DNA from 2 places in the Sphingopyxis sp. SCN 67-31 genome. Region 2 is predicted to be linked to the other one. Evidence: predicted binding sites of a transcription regulator. Region 2 holds the regulator's gene; the other holds the start of a gene.
What was found. Region 2 encodes LexA, which represses DNA repair genes until DNA is damaged. Its sites were predicted from a motif close to GTTCCNCNCTTGTTCT; they were not measured.
Positions count from the first base shown of each region.

Region 1: a site for LexA is predicted at 1,908-1,923, ahead of recA (recombinase RecA). Genes of this name have one in related genera too.

Region 1 covers NZ_MEFH01000011.1:23,063-27,271, reverse strand. The annotation lists gene ABS88_RS00750 (TetR/AcrR family transcriptional regulator) at 1-511, shown strand, start outside; gene recA (recombinase RecA) at 752-1,831, opposite strand; gene ABS88_RS00740 (response regulator) at 1,948-2,301, opposite strand; gene ABS88_RS00735 (hybrid sensor histidine kinase/response regulator) at 2,291-4,209, opposite strand, start outside.
Region 2 covers NZ_MEFH01000054.1:68,174-72,382, reverse strand. The annotation lists gene ABS88_RS08510 (ComEC/Rec2 family competence protein) at 73-2,181, shown strand; gene lexA (transcriptional repressor LexA) at 2,135-2,809, opposite strand; gene trpC (indole-3-glycerol phosphate synthase TrpC) at 2,909-3,694, opposite strand; gene trpD (anthranilate phosphoribosyltransferase) at 3,726-4,209, opposite strand, start outside.

The DNA of each region.
Region 1 (4,209 bases), on a different contig from region 2:
GGCCGACGTCAACCACCGTTTGATCGGGCATCATTTCGGCAACAAGGAATTGCTGTGGGAAGCCACAGCCAAATATGTTTTCGGCGAATATGTCGCGCAGCAGCGAAAGCGATATCAGGGCCTGGACGGGGTCGATCAGCCCATCCTGCTGCGTCTGATGCTGCGCGAGTTCATCCTGTTCAGCGCCAAGGTTCCCCAACTCCACCGCTTCATGGTCCAGGCCAACGAAGGCGGGCAGAAGCGGCTGGAATGGCTGATCAAGAATCATCTCGCGCCCGGCATCGCCATGGACCTGATGATTTTGCGAAAGGCGCAGGAGGAAGGCATGCTTCGCAGCGGCGACCCGATGCACCTGCGCTATCTATTCATCGGAGCGGCCACGTCGGTGTTCACGCTGTCCGAAGAATATCAATTCATGTCAAAGCAGAATCCCTTCGATGAGGATTTCATCGAAAATCACATCGAAATGGTTCTGTCGCTTTTCCTGACGCCGAAAGACAACGCGCCCTAATCATCCTTAGGGGGATTTCCAGATCAGGTAGCCGACAGGTTCACAAAAACCTTGCGGAACCCCCCGTCGGGGGCCGGTAGACTACCAGCGCGAACAATGCGAAGGCGCCGAGAGGCGCATCAACGGCGGGCGGGCCGACCTACTTCAAGAGAAGAACTTGCAGGCCCAGAGGGCGTGGACCCGCCGCCGCCGGCCGGCCGGCCCGGAAAACGGGACCGGCCGAACGGGAGACGGATACGATCAGAGATCGTCGTCTTCCCCGTCGTCGGGACCGGTCATCATCTCTTCCGCCACGGCATCGGTGCGACCGCGGATCGCGCTTTCGAGCCGCTGCATCAGCTCGGGATTCTCGCTCAGGAAATTCTTCGCATTCTCGCGGCCCTGCCCGATTCGGATCGAATCATAGCTGAACCAGGCGCCCGATTTCTCGACCAGCCCGGCCTTGACGCCGAGGTCGAGGATCTCGCCGATCTTCGAAATGCCCTGACCGTACATGATGTCAAACTCGACCTGCTTGAACGGCGGCGCGACCTTGTTCTTGACCACCTTGACACGCGTCGTGTTGCCGACGATCTCGTCGCGGTCCTTGATCTGCCCGGTGCGGCGAATGTCGAGGCGGACCGAGGCATAGAATTTGAGTGCGTTGCCGCCGGTCGTCGTCTCGGGATTCCCGTACATCACGCCGATCTTCATGCGCAGCTGGTTAATGAAGATCACCATGCAGCGCGAACGGCTGATCGACCCGGTGAGCTTGCGCAGGCTCTGCGACATCAGCCGTGCCTGCAGGCCGACATGACTGTCGCCCATCTCGCCCTCAATCTCTGCGCGCGGAACGAGCGCCGCGACCGAATCGACGACGAGCACATCGATCGCGTTCGAACGCACCAGCGTGTCGACGATCTCGAGCGCTTGCTCACCGGTGTCGGGCTGCGACACGATCAGTTCGTCGATGTCGACGCCAAGCTTCTTCGCATAAACGGGATCGAGCGCATGTTCGGCGTCGACGAAGGCCGCGGTGCCGCCCATCTTCTGCGCCTCAGCGATGCAATGCAGCGCAAGCGTAGTCTTGCCCGAGCTTTCGGGGCCATAGATTTCGATGACGCGCCCGCGCGGCAGGCCGCCGACCCCCAGCGCGATGTCGAGCCCGAGCGAACCGGTCGAGATCGCCTCGACCTGCATCGCCTCCTTCGAGCCGAGCTTCATCACCGAGCCCTTGCCGAAGGCGCGGTCGATCTGCGCCAATGCGGCGTCGAGCGCCTTCTGTCTGTCTGGTCCGTTCACTGATTTCCCCGATTCGACGAGTGACAATTGTCCGGCCATTTGCCGTCCCTTTCCTGCTCTAGAGCGAGCGCAGAGGCATCGCAACGCTCTACCTTTGTGCCACATTTGTTCTATAGGAACAAGAGGGGAACAAAATAATTTGGTGAGCGGAAAGGCTACCCGGTGAAGAACGCGCTCAGGGCCGCCTCGATCTCCGCGAGGCGGAAGGGTTTGGTCACCATCGTCCGGTGCGCGTGCGCGGGCGGGATGATGTCGCCACCGCCGGTGGTGAAGGCAAAGGGAATCGCCCGCGCCGCCAGCGCATCGGCCACCGGCCATCCCTTGGTTTCGCCTAGGTTGATGTCGATCAGTGCCGCTGCAACCGGTTGCGCGTCGAGCACCGCAAACGCCTCCTCGATCGACGTCGCCTGCGCGGGCTCGGGAAAGCCGAGCGCTTCGAGCATGTCGACGAGCATCATGCCGATCAGCACGTCGTCCTCGACCAGCAGGACCAGCCGATCATCCATCATCGGACACCCGGTGCGCGGCATCGTCGAGCGCCGCCGAAACAGCTTCGGCAAGTTGCGCTACGGAAAAGGGCTTGGGCAGGAAGGCGACATGATCGATATCGATCGACTGGCGAAGTTGCTCCTCGGCATAGCCCGACATGAAGAGCACAGGCAGCGCCGGCCGCTTCGCACGCATCGCGCGGACCATCGTCGGACCGTCCATCGTCGGCATCACGACGTCGCTGATCACCAGATCAACCTTGTCCATGCCCGCGAACCGCTCGAGCCCCTCCTCGCCCTGCGACGCTGTGACGACGCTGTAGCCCGCGCGGGTCAACGCGCGTTCGGCGACGGCGCGGACCATGTCCTCGTCCTCGACCAGCAGGAGGGTGCCTGTGCCCCATTGGGACTTCTTTGCGCGGATCGGAGCAGCGGGAACGGCGGGGGCGCCGCTGCCGGGGACGGCGGGCGCGCCGCTGCCGGGGGCGGCGGGGGCGCCGGCGGCGGTGCGGTGGACGGGCAGGTAGATGGTGAAGCTCGTCCCCTCGCCGGGCCGGCTGTCGGCGAAGATGAAGCCCGCCGACTGCTTGATGATGCCATAGACCGTCGACAGGCCCAGCCCCGTCCCCTTGCCGACGTCTTTGGTGGTGAAGAAGGGTTCGAAGATCTTGGGCAGCACGTCGGCGGGAATGCCCGCGCCGGTATCGCTGACCTTGAGCGCGCTGTAATCGGCGGGCGGCATGAACTCGTTGCCCATCTGCCGCACCTCGGCCGCCGACACCGGATAGGTCTCGATCGTCAGCGTGCCGCCGCCGGGCATCATCGCATCGCGCGCGTTGACGGCGAGGTTGATGATCACCTGTTCGAGCTGGACCGGGTCGGCGCGCACCGCGCCGAGCCCGCGGCCATGATGGACCGCAAGCTGGACGGTATCGCCCATCAGCCGCCTGAGCAGGTGCGACACCTCCGAAATCACGTCGGGAAGCTGCAATATCTGGGGCCGCAGCGTCTGCTGGCGCGAGAAGGCGAGCAATTGCCGCGTCAGGCTGGCGGCGCGATTCGCGTTGCTGCGGATATGCTGAATGTCGTCATAGTCGCTGTCGCCCGGCGTGCGGCGCATCAGCATCAGGTCGCAGCTTCCGAGCACCGCGGTCAGGATATTGTTGAAATCATGCGCGACGCCGCCCGCGAGCTGGCCGACCGCCTGCATCTTCGACTGCTGCGCGACCTGGCGCTTGAGCCGCGTCTCCTCGCTCGAATCCTTGAGGCTGAGCAGCACCGCCGCCTCGCCCAGCCCGCGCACGCCGACGACGCGCATCGACACCGGCTCGTCGCCCTGCCCGACGAGGCGGATCGACAGATCGCCGCCGACCTGCTGGCCGCTGCTGTGGCGGCGGATCATGTCGGCGAGCGGCCCCTTGTCCTCGCCGACGACGAGGTCGCCGGGGTAGCGCGGCATCCGGCCATCGGCCACCCCCGCCGCGCGCCCGAAGGCGCGGTTCATGTAGAGGAACCGCCCGTCGCGATCGACGAGCGCGAGCCCGAAGGGGAGCAGCGACAGCAAGGTCTCGATATAGGTTTGCGCGGTGCCGCGGTCGGCGGGCCCGACCTCCTCGTCGATCAGCGCGAGCAACAACGGGCCGGCGGGATCGGCCGGCGCCAGCGGAATCTGGAGCATCCGCACCGGCGGAGCCCGGTCGCCCTCGCGCGCGAAGGTCAGCCCGCCCGAATCGTCGAGCCGCAGCATCGCCGCCACGTCGCGCCCGGCATAATGGCTCGCATCGCTCTCGCCGAGCGCTCGCAGCAGAAAGGCCTGATTGGCGACGCGCAGCCGACCCTCGGCATTGACCAGCGCCGCCATCACCCCCGCCTGCCCGAGCGTCCGGCCCGCCGGTCCTTCGAGGTGGCGGAGAATCTCCGACGCAAGGT
Region 2 (4,209 bases):
GATGTCGGGGCAGCCCCTAGCATGGCGACAAGGAGGCTTCAAACGCCCATTGGGGAAAGCGCGGCCGCCGCGTTGCGGCGCGCCTTCGCGTGGCTGGAGGACCGGCTCGACCGCGAGCGCGAGCGGTTGGGACTGTGGCTGCCGGTCGCGCTGTCGGCGGGGATCGGCTTGTGGTTCGCGGCGCCGGCGCGCGCGCAGTGGATCGGAACGCTGTTCCTTCTCGGCGGGGGCGTCTGCGGCGGCTTGCTGATCGGCTGGCAGCGGCGGACCGGGCGCAGCCTTGCGATCGCCTGCGCCACGATGGCTGCGGGGCTGCTGCTGATCTGGGCGCGCGCCGCGTGGGTCGCGGCGCCGGTGCTCGCCTATCCGGCTACGACCGAATTTTCGGCGGTGGTCGAAAGCGTCGAACCGCTGCCGGCGCGCGGCACGGTGCGGATGATCGTGCGGCCGCACGGGCGCGCCGACCTGCCGCCGCGGGTCCGGCTGACGCTGAGCGGCGAGCGCGCGGCGGGGATCGCGCCCGGCGAGTCGATCGGCCTGCGCGCGCGGCTGATGCCGCCGCCGGCGGCCAACCTGCCCGGCGGCTACGACTTCGCCCAGCGCGCCTGGTTCGACGGCATCGGTGCGGTCGGGACGGTGCTGGGAGAGGTCGCGCGCGCGCCCGGAGCGGGCGAGCGACGCCAGCCGCTGCGCGCGCGGCTCAGCGCACATATCCACACCGCGGTGCCGGGATCGCCCGGCGGTGTCGCCGCGGCGCTCGTCACCGGCGACCGTGGCGCGATCGCCGAGACGGATGACGAGGCGATGCGCCGCAGCGGGCTTGCGCACCTGCTGTCGATCAGCGGCCTGCACGTGACCGCGGTGATCGGTTTCGTGATGCTGCTCGCGATGCGGCTGCTCGGGCTGAGCCGGCGCCTCGCGCTGGCGGGGCATGTGTTGCCGCTGGCCGCCGCCGCGGCGGCGCTGGCCGGGGCGGGCTATACCTGGCTTGCCGGAGCGGAAGTGCCGACGCTGCGTTCGTTGATCGCGGCGCTGCTCGTGCTCGCCGCCTTCCTGATGGGGCGCGAGGCGATCACGCTGCGCCTCGTCGCGGCGGGTGCGCTGCTCGTGCTGCTGTGGCGCCCCGAAGCACTCGCCGGACCCAGCTTCCAGCTCAGCTTCGCCGCGGTGACGGCGATCATCGCATTGCACGAAAGCCGCTGGATGCGCACGTTCCTGGCGCGGCGCGACGAAGGCACGGCGCTTCGTCTGCTGCGCGCCGCGGCGGGATTGCTACTGACGGGGCTGGTCGTCGAGGTCGCGCTGGCGCCGATCGCGCTGTTCCATTTCCACAAGGCGGGGCTTTACGGCGCGCTCGCCAATATCGTCGCGATCCCGCTGACGACCTTCGTCATCATGCCGATGGAGGCGCTGGCGCTGCTGTTCGACGGCGTCGGGCTCGGCGCGCCCTTCTGGTGGGTCGCCGAACAGGCGCTGCGGTTGCTGATCGCGCTCGCCCACCGGGTCGCTTCGGCGCCGGGAGCCGTCGCGACGCTGCCCAGCTTTCCGCCGGGCGGTTTCGCGCTTGCGCTGTTCGGCGGCCTGTGGCTGCTGCTGTGGCAGACGCGCTGGCGGCTCGCCGGGGTGGCGCCGCTGCTGGCGGGGGCCGCCATCCTGCTCGCGCAGCCGCGTCCCGACCTGCTGATCTCCGGCGACGGACGCCACATCGCCGCGGCCGTTCCCGGCGGCGGCTATGCGCTGCTACGCGCGCGGGCGGGGGACTATATCCGCGATTCGATGGCCGAAGCGGCAGGGATCGACGTCCCCTTCACCGCGCTCGCCGATCTCGACCATGTCGAATGCAACGCCGATTTCTGCCGCTGGCGGCAGGGGCAGGGCGCGACACGGCGCATCATCCTCGCCGCGCGTGGCCGCGACCGCATCGATGGCCGCGCCATGGCCGCCGCCTGCGCCGCGGCCGACGTGGTGATCAGCGACCGCTGGCTGCCACGCGAATGCATCGGGCGCTGGCTGACGATCGACCGCGACAGTCTGGAAGCGAGCGGCGGTCTTGCGCTCTATCTGGGCGAGCGACCGCATGTCGCCACCGCGCTGCGCGCCGGCGACGCGCATCCGTGGCGGCGACCGCAACAGGTCAGTGGTAACGACGAAGCAATCCCGACAGGCGGCCCTGCACGATGACGCGCTCGGCCTCGTAGCGCTGCGGTTCATAGGCGCTGTTCGCGGGATCGAGCCGGATCATCGGCCCTTCGCGGCGGAAATATTTGAGCGTCGCATCCTGTCCGTCGACGAGCGCGACGACGATATCGCCTTCGCGCGCGGTGTTCGCCTTCTGGATCAGCGCATAGTCGCCGTCGAGAATCCCCGCTTCGACCATCGAATCGCCCGACACTTCGAGCGCATAATGCTCGCCCGCGCCAAGCAGCGCGGCGGGAACCGAAAGCTGGTTGTGATCCTCGAACGCCTCAATCGGCACGCCGGCGGCGATGCGGCCGTGCAGCGGGACCTCGATGATGTCGTTGGCGGCGATCGGCTTCAACGCCGGCGCCGGCTTGCGCAGCGGCACGACGGTGTCGCGCGCCGGCGCCTTCGCCGCCTCGGGCAGCTTGAGCACTTCCAGCGCGCGGGCGCGATTGGGCAGGCGGCGCAGGAAGCCCCGCTCCTCGAGTGCGCTGATCAGCCGGTGGATGCCCGATTTCGACTTGAGCCCGAGCGCATCCTTCATCTCCTCGAACGAAGGCGAAATTCCGCTCGCGTCGAGGCGCTGCTGGATGAAGTGGAGCAGTTCGTGCTGCTTCGCGGTCAACATCTCTCGGTCTCCATGCTGTCAATGGACATATAGAGAACGATAGTGGAACAGAGCGGAACTTGTCAAGCGATGACGGAGCGGCTTGAGCCGTGGACGCCGTCAGCCCTCCAGCAACGTCCGCGTCGCTACGGTTACGTCCGCCTGCCGCATCAGGCTTTCGCCGACCAGAAAGGCATGGACGCCGCTCCTGGCGAGGCGCTGGCAGTCGGCATGGGCGGCGATGCCGCTTTCGCCGACGAGCAACGTGCCCGGTGGAACGCGCTTCGCAAGCCGTTCGGTGACGGCAAGGTCGGTCTCGAAGGTACGAAGATCGCGGTTGTTGACGCCGATCAGGCGCGATCGGAGGTGGGTGAGTGCGCGGTCGAGCTCGGCCTCGTCGTGCACTTCGACCAGCACGTCCATGCCGCGTTCGAGGGCGGCCGCCTCGATCTCGCGCATCGGCCCGTCGTCGAGGGCGGCGACGATGATCAGGATCGCGTCGGCGCCGATCGAGCGCGCTTCGGCGACCTGCCACGGGTCGATCATGAAATCCTTGCGCAGCACCGGCAGGTTGCAGGCGGTGCGCGCGGCGATCAGAAATTCCTCATGCCCCTGGAACCACGGCGCGTCGGTGAGCACCGACAGGCACGCCGCGCCGCCGGCTTCATAAGCGCGCGCATGGTCCGCCGGATTGAAATCCTTGCGGATCAGGCCCTTGGAAGGCGAAGCTTTTTTGATTTCGGCGATCAGGCCGAAGCCGCCCGCCGCGATCTTCGCCTCGAGAGCCGCCGCGAAGCCACGCACCGCGCCCGCGTCGATCGCATCAAGCTGCGTCACCGATCGGCTCTTGCGGCGCTCGGCGACCTCTTCGGCCTTGGTGGCGAGGATTTCGGTCAATTTGTTCATATGGAATGCTTTTCCGGGCGCTGGGCGTCATTCATCGGTAGGCGATCCAGCAATCGAGCAGCGCGTTGGCAAGCCCCTTGTCGATCGCCTCGGCGGCTTCCTCGACCCCGTCGACGAGGCTGTCGACCGCGCCCGCGACGACAAGCGCCTCGGCGGCGTTGTAGAGCACCGCGTCGCGATAGGCGCCGTGCTCGCCCCGCAGCAGGTCGCGCAAGGCCCTGGCATTATAGCTGGCGTCGCCGCCGCGGATCGCAGCGATCGGATGCGAGGGCAGACCGGCGTCGGCCGCGGTGCTGCGCTGCATCTGCACGCCGTCGGGCGTCACCACCGCCACCTCGTTACCGCCCGCGAGCGACAGCTCGTCGAGCCCTTCGTCGCCCGAAATGACGCGCGAATGGTCGGTGCCGAGCCGGTGCAGCGCTTCGGCATAGACCGGAACATAGGCGGGGCGCGCGATGCCGATGAGCTGGCGCGTCACGCGCGCCGGATTGGCGAGCGGCCCCATCAGGTTGAAG